One region of the Bacillus sp. ISL-47 genome, then DNA from elsewhere that is predicted to be linked to it. Evidence: riboswitches for the same ligand, from Rfam matches in the RefSeq annotation. Region 1 holds a riboswitch; each other region holds the start of a gene.

Region 1 (3,273 bases):
TGGGCTTGCGTCCTCCTGGCACTTTTTTCCGTTATTTTCACGACTCTTTGCGTCTTTCTCTCCTTTTTGCATCATCTCCCCGCTCCAGCCTGCATTGCGTCCTTATTGCTCTTGCTTTTGCGTCAATTTCTCAATTTTATTTTCATCAAAAAAGAGCCGATTATCATAATCGCACTCTCTTTTGTTTGCTTTATTTTAATAGATTCATTTTCCTCAGGAATTCGATCGGTTGCTGTTTGCGGAAGTGCTCTTTGACCATATAGCTGACTCCGTTTTGGTTATTGGATCGGGTTAGCCAGTCTGCAGCTTTTTTCACTTCCGCCGGGGCATTGCCCATTGCCACACCGAGGCCGGCTGCTTCGATCATTTCCAGATCATCTATAGAGTCGCCAATAACGACCATTTGGTTTCTTGAGATTCCCAGATGTTCTCCCAAATAAAGCAATCCGTTCACCTTGGATACTCCTGCGGGAACAATATCCATGCGAAGGTCATTCAGTTTTATGATGTCGATGTTTTGAAACATGCCTTTAATAGAATCATGAGCATCTTGCAGGTCCTCTTTATCTTCAAAGTAGACTTCGATTTTTGGAGGTGTGACAGGTTCATCCAAAATGGTATCGCTCAATGAATCTACAAATTGCTGTGAGTAAAAGATGGGATCTCCTGTAGTAAATACTGTTTTAGCAAGCATATTGGAATTTAGTTTTGTTTTGTTTGCCAGGGAATATTTTTCGTGCACCAGCCTGATTTGACATGTGAAGCCTTCAAGCAGGCGCACTATTTCAAACGTTTCATCTTCCTGTATACGTTTTACAAAAATTGGTTTTTCCGGAGAAGCGGCAATATAAGCCCCTCTGTGTGTGACCAGCAAAGAATTAAGTTTCAGCGCTTTCGCCACTTTCTTTGCAGAAGGAAAGCTCCTTGACGTTACAAGCGTTACATAAATTCCTTTTTGCTGTACATATTCAATCGCTTCTTTAGTGGATTTATGAAGTCTTCCATTTGATTGGAGAAGTGTTCCATCAATATTTAAAGCAAGCATTCGGTATATCATCTACTTTGCCCCCTATTCTCGGTGTAAAATTGTCCTATTACACTTTTATGAAGAAATGCAATTGATTAGAACATGACATGGACAATGCAAACATTTTTCTTTAGCTTGTAGGAATTGGCAATGACTACTTCAATTTGAGAGACTGTTTAATTCAAAGAATTATAAATTATCCATTTACAATTCAATGTTCGCGTATTAAGATGGAGTCAAATAAAAACTGCATATCAAGTTTGCACTAGGGGAGCTTTTGGCTGAGAAGAACATTCCGTTCTGACCCTTATGACCCGATCTGGATAATACCAGCGTGGGGAAGTGCAGGTGAACGGCTATCATTTTTTATGTATTGATAACATTCAACTGCATTTCCTCATGGAAATGCAGTTTTTTATTTTTAGGCTGTGATAAAGCTAAATGTTGATTTCAGCCCCTTGTTGATTGTTGCGGGTGAAGTGAGTCATAGGGAGATCACACAAGCGCTAGACGCCGAGGAGGCTTCCGGACCGCCTGCGGTTCGCTGAGTGCGTGGAGCGGAAATCAACAGGCAAGATTAACAGAGCCTATTTTTATAAAAAATTAGGAGGAATGACAGTATGCAAGAAAATTTCTTATGTGGAACAAGCGAGATTACAGGGTGCAGATTTTCTATTTATCCTATGTCTGACCGGTTTGTGGATATTATTTTATCGGCACTGAATGAAGTGGACACAAGCAAGGTATGGATGGAAACTGATGATGTCAGCACATGTGTGCGCGGCCGTTCCATTCATGTCTTTGATGTTGTAAAAGCCATTTACCTGGAAGCAGCCAAGCATGGCGACCATGTTGTTTTCAATGGCACTTTTTCAAACGGCTGTCCTGGAGATACGGCAGGCGATGCCTACCTAGCTGAAAATGAAGAGAGAGCAAATAAGGAAAAGTCTTCAAGTATCCTTCAGAAAGTTGCCGCCCAATTTGCCCTTTATCCAATGGGAATCCCTACATATATGGATGTCATAATGGACCAGGTGGAGCTGGCAAAATCACAGGGCACTTTTTCAAAAGGTGTCCATTATGCTTCAAGACTTGATGGAGATGCACATGCTGTTTTTAAAACGCTTGAAGATGCATTCGAGGGATGTAAAAAAAGTGATTCCACCCATATTGTTATGACAGTTAATATGTCTGCGAACAGCCCTTCCAATAAGGGGGCTGAATCATATGCTTGAAAAATGGAAGCTTCGTGAAGTGATCGTCCTTTCTGTTTTGGCTGTTGTGTTTGCGGTGGTTTATCTCGTTTTTCTTCAATTCGGGAACGTACTTTTTGGGATGTTCGGCTTGATTGGCTATGATATTATCTTTGGAATCTGGTTTATCGTTTCGATTATTGCTGCCTATATTATCAGAAAGCCCGGGGCTGCCTTTTTATCGGAAACCATTGCCGCAACGGTCGAGGTCATGATTGGCAATGCCGTCGGTCCACGCCTTATCATTTCGGGCATGATACAAGGAATTGGCGCAGAAGCTGTTTTTGCGGCTGCAAAATGGAGTAATTACCGCACTTGGATTTTAATCGCGGCAGGTATGGGCTCATCTGTCACAAGCTTTATATGGGGTTATTTTATTTCAGGCTATGCTGCACTTTCACCAGGTTATGTGACAGCCATGTTTTTCGTCCGGCTAGCAAGCGGCGCTTTACTGGCAGGTTTACTCGGAAAATGGCTGAGTGAAAGTCTGGCAAAAACAGGTGCATTGAGCAGCTTCCCGATCGGCAAGGAACGGAAAAGGGGAAAACCGGACAATGGAATTACGGCTTAACGAGGCTATTCTAAAGACAAAGCAGCTTACTTTTAGGCATGAAGAAGAGAAAAACCCTGTTTTTAATGGTGTGAATTTAAACCTTTTTCCTGAGGAGGCAGTTCTTATTCTCGGGCCCAGCGGCTGCGGAAAAAGTACACTTGCACTTTGCCTAAATAAATTGTACCCCGAGGCTGTAGATGGCCATCTTGAAGGATTGGTCTCTTTTAAGGGAAAATGGCTGAGCGCATTCAGACCAGGTGAGATTAATAGAAGCATTGGAATGGTATTTCAGGATCCTGAAAGCCAGTTTTGTATGGTAACCGTCGAGGATGAACTGGCGTTCGGACTGGAAAACATGAATATTCCTCCTGAGGATATTGGGCCAAAGATTGATCATGCACTTGAACTTGTCAACCTTCTCCCATATAAACATGCTAGGA
Region 2 (3,273 bases), on a different contig from region 1:
ATAACTCGACACCTTTTGCGGCCGAAGTGAAGCTATCTTCCTTTCAAACACCCATTACGGCGCATTATAGATGGAATTTTTGAAAAAACACGCCTGCCCTGCCGCGAAGCAGAAGCAGGCGTATTTATTGATAACTATCTGGCTTTTTTCGAACCAATTTCCGTTTTCTTATCGTGCTGCTACCGTATTGCCTGCTGGCCACTCCTCACAGGTGTAAGCCATCTCCCAGAATCCAAGCTCCAGCTGGCAGCTTTTGCGATAGGCATCCTTCATTCGCTGCCTTTCTTCTGGAGATGCTGCTTCCGCAAGCTCATCCAAACGATTCCTCATATTCATGGTAACTGTTTCAACCCTTAAATTTGCATAGAAAGAAATCCACGGGTAAAAAGGATGGTCCTCCTGCGGCTCATATTGCTTCATGAGCTCAAGCCCGATTTCCCAATAAGTCCAAGGGCAAGGCAATAACGCAGCGAGGATTTCGCCCATCCCGCCTGTATGGGCATGGTACATCATATGCTTGACATAATGGTCTGCCGTCGGAGGAAGCGGGAAGCCCTGCAGCTCTTCATATCCCACACCAATCTGCTGGCAGAAATTATGATGAGGGTGGATTTCGCTGTTCAGTACAAATTCAATTTGCTGATTGAAATAAGCAATATCCTTCCGCTCAGGAGACTTGGAAATAGCGATTCCGTATATATGCATAAAAGCATTCAAATACTCATAATCCGCTTTAATATAATGGGCCAGCGCCTCTTTCGGCACATCTCCTCTTCCGATCCCCTGTACAAACGGGTGCTGAAAAATAAGCTGAAATAAATCATCATTCTCTTTGCGAAGAATTTCTGTAAAAGTCATTAAAATAGCCTCCTCATTATTCAGAAGCTGCCGGGGAAAAAGCATGAGGAAAAATTGAGGTCCTCACCGCTTCCCTGCGCTGGCATTACCCAGATCAGGTTCCAAGGGACAAAGGAAAAACTCCTTATCTCAGCCGAAGCGCCCCTAGCAGTTTTCTTATTGTTTTTTATTCGTTGCTGCCACTTCTTTTAACTTGTTTCGGTAAAGCTGCTTCATACCAGTTCTTTGAGAGTTGCTTCATACCAGTTCTTTGAGAGTTGCTTCATACCTGCTTTATGAAACCGCATTGTCCCGCTTATTTCGCTGAAGCTGATTCAGACTGCTCTTTTCAGCCGCTTCTTCTCGCTCCATCGGCTTCAAACCCTCTATTCTTCCGTACAGCAAAGCACGCTCGCTAAAAACTCACATATTCTGCACTAAATTTTTTTCCTTCACTTTAGCGAGTATCATCCACCCAATAGCCGCACCGGCAAAGCTGCTGACAAGAAATGGCGGTATAAAGAAGAAGGCGCCAGCTGCGCTTCCCATCAATATCTTTGCATACGGGACGGCAAACAGTGCTCCAATGATGCCAGTGCCCACTACTTCACCAACTGCAGCCCAGACTTTCCGGCCGAATTTTTGATAAAGCACGCCTGCCAAAAACGCGCCAATCATTCCGCCTGGAAATGCAAGCAGCGTCCCAAAACCAAGCAGGTTTCGCAGTAATCCGATCATAAACGCCACTCCCACTGCCGGCAGCGGCCCAAGTGTTACTGCCGCCAATACATTCACCGCATGCTGGACGGGATAGGCTTTGGCCACACCTGCCGGAAACCATAACAAATGGGAGCCCAGCGTTCCAATCGCCACAAATAATGCCATCGTCGTCAATAAACGGGTTTTATTCACCTTAACCTCCTTCCTCAAGGGCAGCCTGATCGCTTATCATGGAGAAAAGTATGTACATAAGAAAAGCGCAAGGCGCCTGGCGCTGGACAGTTATCGAAGTTCAAAGCTTATACTTTCTTTCCTTCAAAAAAAGCCAGATCCGCGAAAGGACCTGGCTTGGTTTAAGTATAAATGATTCGACATACCTTCAAAGCCTACTTCCCTCCGCTGGCATTAACCAGATCAGGTCTATAAGAGTCGGAAAGCTATATCGCGCTTCCCTCTCAGCCCGCACATTCGGGGCACCCCTAGTAGTTTCATAGATATTTAATTTGATAAGCTGCCTCAAGCTTAACAAATTATTCCGGGACTGTCATCATTCTTTTTGCTTAGATGCTTTTATCAATACATCCAATTAAACGGTTTTCAATATCAGCCGCAATGCTTTGAACGGATTCGTCATTGACGAGTTCAATCATGCTTGTCGGCTTAGGCATGCCAATTTTCGTTTTCCCGGCATCCTCATAGACTACAATTTTACAAGGCAAGAAATAGCCAGCCATTTTGTTCTGTGTTAATACGCGATGTGCTTCAAATGGATTGCAAACTTCTAAAACACGGAAGGATTCATTATAGTCCAGCCCTTTCTCCTGCAGTTTTTCCTGGACGTTAAACTTCCAAAGGACCCCGAATTTTTCTTCCTTCAGGCTTTCTTCAAGCGAAGAAATCGCTTCATCAATCGATTTTTCGGTTTCTGCTGTGTATTCGAACATGATTGCATCTCCTTTTGTATCGGTATTTTGGTGGATCGGCACATCTTCAATTAGAATGTTAGTGTAACATCCGCATCGTTGGCAAATTCAAGGAATGTTACAGCTCCGCCAACTTCAATTCCATCTACAAAAGCTTCTTTTTCAAGTCCCATAACATCCATAGTCATTTGGCATCCAATAAATTTAACGCCTAAATCCTGTGCCATTGCCACTAATACAGGAATTGCAGGAACATTGGCTTTTGCAAAGCCCTCTGCAAAATGCTCTTTTCCTTCAGGCATTGGAAGCTGCTGGTATGCTTCTTTATGAATTAAGTTTAATCCTTCGAAAGTGAAGAAAATCGCTACTTCTGCATCCGTTGCTGCCGCCGCAGTCGCAATGTTGTACACCTTGTATGCATCAAATAATCCGCCGTTGCTTGCAATAATTGCTACTTTTTTACTCATTGTAATTCCTCCTGAAAATTTTATTTTTTGGGGACATTTTAAGACCCTATGTAAGCTCTTTATACATTTACCCCTATAGGTATATTATTAAACATAGATTCTTCTGTCAACAAAAAAACTCCCTTTCTCTAGGGAGTTTTCTCTTAAACTATTTAATGAGCTGCAGACTGGCCATTCCCCTCAAGCTGCTGACCCCGGCTAAAGAGAGAGAGACCTTTGTTTCTTCTATAAAATTGGCAAGCACCTTTTCGACGCCAGCCTGCCCGCCAATGGCCAATCCATATACATAAGGCCTTCCCAGGCAAACAGCATCCGCTCCAAGCGCC
Region 3 (3,273 bases), on a different contig from region 1:
ATATTTTTGTGATAAAGGACGTCATGATTCAAACGATCCTCCTTTTAACGAGCAGCTTCACAATGGGAATCGCCATCTTTGAAATGCGGCGTAATAACTTAAAAGGCCTTATTACTTGGCTTGTGCTCACCCTTGCTCTTGGTGCCGGCTTCCTATTCATGGAGGTTAATGAGTTCATTCACTATGTCCATGAAGGTGCAACGATGCAGACAAGCGCGTTTCTTTCCAGCTTATTCGTCTTGTTAGGAACACATGGGGCGCACGTGACTCTCGGAATTGGCTGGGCCATCATGGTCATCCTTCAATTACTGAAAAGAGGTCTTACTCCAACGACAGCAAGGAAAACTTTTATTATCGGTCTATATTGGCACTTTCTTGATGTTGTTTGGATCTTTATTTTTACATTTGTGTATTTGAAAGGATTGGTGGCATAAATGGAAAAGCAGGCGAAAAGCTTCCCTATTAGCCATGTCATTGGATTCGTTGCCTCCCTTGTACTTACATTTGCAGCAGCAGGCATTGCTTTAAAAACGAATCTTTCTTTTAAAGTGATCATGTGGATTATCGGCTCACTGGCTGTTGTCCAGGCAGGCATGCAGCTGTTCATGTTCATGCATTTGCGTGAAGGCGAAGACGGAAAAACAAATTTAATCAATATGATTTATGCTGTGTTTATGGTTATTGTTGTTGTCGTAGGTTCTATATGGGTTTTGACAGCTGGGCACGCAGCCCATTAATACAGAATAAAACCGGTCTCCATATTGGAGGCCGGTTTTATTTATATTGTCTTATTCCTTTACTTCCTTCTGTCATTTCCTCCATCACATGAATAAATATTCCGAACCCAAAAATCAGCATAGATGAAACCATTATACTTAAGCCTATAGATAGAATATACTCACCTTTGATACCGCTTACAAAAAAACTGCTTATAAATACTGCAAATCCAAGAATTAGGCCAGATGCAGTTAGATTTCTAAAAAAACGCAAGACCCTCTGCTGTTTTTCATTCATTTTTGCTCATCCCCTTTTTACTAAATATTCTAACTTTGTTCACAAAAATGTCAAACTTTTTTTGTCACAAATTTGTCACAGTTTTCGCCGAAAGAAAAAACGTCTTGCCATTTTGGCAAAAACGCTAGTTTCTTCTATTGATATAGCTTCTTAATTTGTTCCAGATCTTTTTTTAAGCTGCAAATTTCCTGGCGTGTCAGCATCAGAGGCATTTGGTCATATAATGTAATGATTTGTCCATCCTCATCATCTTCATGAAGTGATAAGTATCGGTACAAATTTTCACACTGTACTTTATTAAGGACTGATTGGGTGTTGAAGTTTTTAACTTTATGAATTTCAAAAGCACTGGCTTCCGCGTCATATACACCAGAGATAATGCTTCCTTGCAATGAATTAGACAAGGTAATCACTCTCCTTTTTGAGTAATATACCCAATTTTCAGGAGTTCGTTACCCACATCATTAAAAAACCTCTTCGGATGGATGATCCAAAGAGGTTTATCGTTAAGAAGCCCGTTTGTTTACTGTGATGCTGCCATCCGCTTTTCTAAGAACTAATCTTGGCGCCGATGAAATTAATAATACCGCCACGATGGAACATAATATGGCTGCTCCCAGCATGGTTGCGCCATTTGCCAGGAAGGAAAACAGAACAGGTGACATTCCCTCTGGTGCATAGCTTCCGAAAAAGAGAACACCTGCAATAAAATGCCAGAAATAGCGGGCGAAGCTTCCAGCAAAAATGGCTAACACAATCCAGCCAAGTGCCTTTTTCTTGTTTTCATTGCGCAATTGTTTTTGGATTGGAAGATAAAACAAACCAGCAAATCCTATAAAAGCAAAAGCAATAAAATACTCTATAAAAGCCTGCAGTGGTGTAGCAATCCATGCATCTCCCATCGCAATCTGCAATATGCCCCATAATAAGCCTGCTATAAAGCTTACTTTAAAGCCCCATCTGAATGCCAGTATAAAAATCGGAATCATGGCAGCAGAGATAGATATTGATGGCGAAAGTTTAATAGATGGCAGAAAATCCAGGATAATGGCAAAAGCTGCGAAAAAGGATGCCTCGATCATCGCTGCCAAGCTTAATTTTTTCATAAAAAAATCCCCCTTCAAAAGTATGACGATACCCCAAAGGAGAACAAGCAGGCAGAGTGATTCCTTCTGCCTTTTATTCCACATTCCTGCGCTAGCATTAACTAACAGGTTCAAAGGGTCAGAACACCAATGTGTTCACTCTCAGCAAAAATGCTCCCCTTGTGGTAACGTTATCAAATTATTCCATTTTATTATATATTATTTTCTAATCTATGGAAAGGGTTTATTTACCTTCCTCAAATAGCTCTTGCTCATCCCATTTGCCATACCGGTAATAAAGGAAAGCGATCACACTGCTAATGGCAAAGCTGACTCCCATGCCTGCAGCGATGCCCTTCTCCCCCATAAATTTTGAAAAAAGATAGGTCAAAGGATAGCGCAGAACCCAAAAAGAAATGATGTTAAGTACCAGCACCTGAAACATTGCTCCAGAAGCCCTTACTATCCCATTTAGGATAAAATTAATACCAAGCAATGGATAAAAAAATGCTATCATTTTTAAATAATCGGTTCCATATTCAAGCGCTTCTTTTTCCTGGATAAACAGGCTTACTCCATATTCAGCCATCAATACCGTTATCAGTGCGATGACAAGCATAAATACAAGATTATAAATCACTCCGAAAAGAGCAATTTTATGAACGCGATCCCATTTATTACTGCCAATATTCTGCCCTGCCATACTGTTTACAGCAGTCCCCAAAGCCATAGCCGGGAGCATAATGATGCTGTCTATCCGCTGTGCTGCACCAAATCCGGCAACCACATCTCCCCCAAACGATGTGACAACACTCATAATGGCCATCACCCCAGCTGAAATAACGGTCATTTGCAGACCAGATGGAATGCCAAGCTTGAAAATGAATGCTGCCTCTTCCTTCTGCGGCCATGAAGGCATGGTGAATGGTGCCAGATTTTTGCGGAGAATAAGCGCCATGCCGGCCAGAAAAGCAATTCCCTGTGAAACAATGGTTGCATACGCAGCCCCTTCTATTCCAAGATTAAATATCCAAATGAAAAGCGGATCCAAAATTGCATTCAGAATCACCGCAATGAACACAAAGTATAATGGAGTTTTACTGTCTCCCAAAGCACGAAGCACAGTGCCGATAAAATTATAGCCAAATAAAAATAGAATGCCGAGAAAGTTAAT

What was found. A riboswitch is a leader RNA that binds a small molecule or an ion and turns the genes downstream of it on or off. The one in region 1 is predicted to bind thiamine pyrophosphate.
Region 2: linked by a shared signal. The riboswitch ahead of thiW (energy coupling factor transporter S component ThiW) and the one ahead of J7I93_RS12020 (YkoF family thiamine/hydroxymethylpyrimidine-binding protein) in region 1 are both predicted to bind thiamine pyrophosphate.
Region 3: linked by a shared signal. The riboswitch ahead of thiT (energy-coupled thiamine transporter ThiT) and the one ahead of J7I93_RS12020 (YkoF family thiamine/hydroxymethylpyrimidine-binding protein) in region 1 are both predicted to bind thiamine pyrophosphate.

What each region holds. Positions count from the first base shown of each region.
Region 1 is NZ_JAGGQS010000035.1:4,207-7,479, reverse strand. It holds gene J7I93_RS12025 (Cof-type HAD-IIB family hydrolase) at 191-1,057, opposite strand; TPP riboswitch at 1,285-1,385, shown strand; gene J7I93_RS12020 (YkoF family thiamine/hydroxymethylpyrimidine-binding protein) at 1,648-2,262, shown strand; gene J7I93_RS12015 (ECF transporter S component) at 2,255-2,851, shown strand; gene J7I93_RS12010 (ABC transporter ATP-binding protein) at 2,835-3,273, shown strand, end outside.
Region 2 is NZ_JAGGQS010000082.1:25,037-28,309, reverse strand. It holds gene J7I93_RS23815 (DUF1287 domain-containing protein) at 1-83, shown strand, start outside; gene tenA (thiaminase II) at 169-858, opposite strand; TPP riboswitch at 913-1,014, opposite strand; gene thiW (energy coupling factor transporter S component ThiW) at 1,261-1,749, opposite strand; TPP riboswitch at 1,932-2,048, opposite strand; gene J7I93_RS23800 (DUF302 domain-containing protein) at 2,118-2,501, opposite strand; gene J7I93_RS23795 (DsrE/DsrF/DrsH-like family protein) at 2,552-2,947, opposite strand; gene J7I93_RS23790 (alpha-hydroxy-acid oxidizing protein) at 3,096-3,273, opposite strand, start outside.
Region 3 is NZ_JAGGQS010000030.1:26,308-29,580, forward strand. It holds gene qoxC (cytochrome aa3 quinol oxidase subunit III) at 1-434, shown strand, start outside; gene qoxD (cytochrome aa3 quinol oxidase subunit IV) at 435-737, shown strand; gene J7I93_RS11320 (hypothetical protein) at 775-1,014, opposite strand; gene J7I93_RS11325 (hypothetical protein) at 1,149-1,418, opposite strand; gene thiT (energy-coupled thiamine transporter ThiT) at 1,521-2,120, opposite strand; TPP riboswitch at 2,187-2,290, opposite strand; gene J7I93_RS11335 (MATE family efflux transporter) at 2,344-3,273, opposite strand, start outside.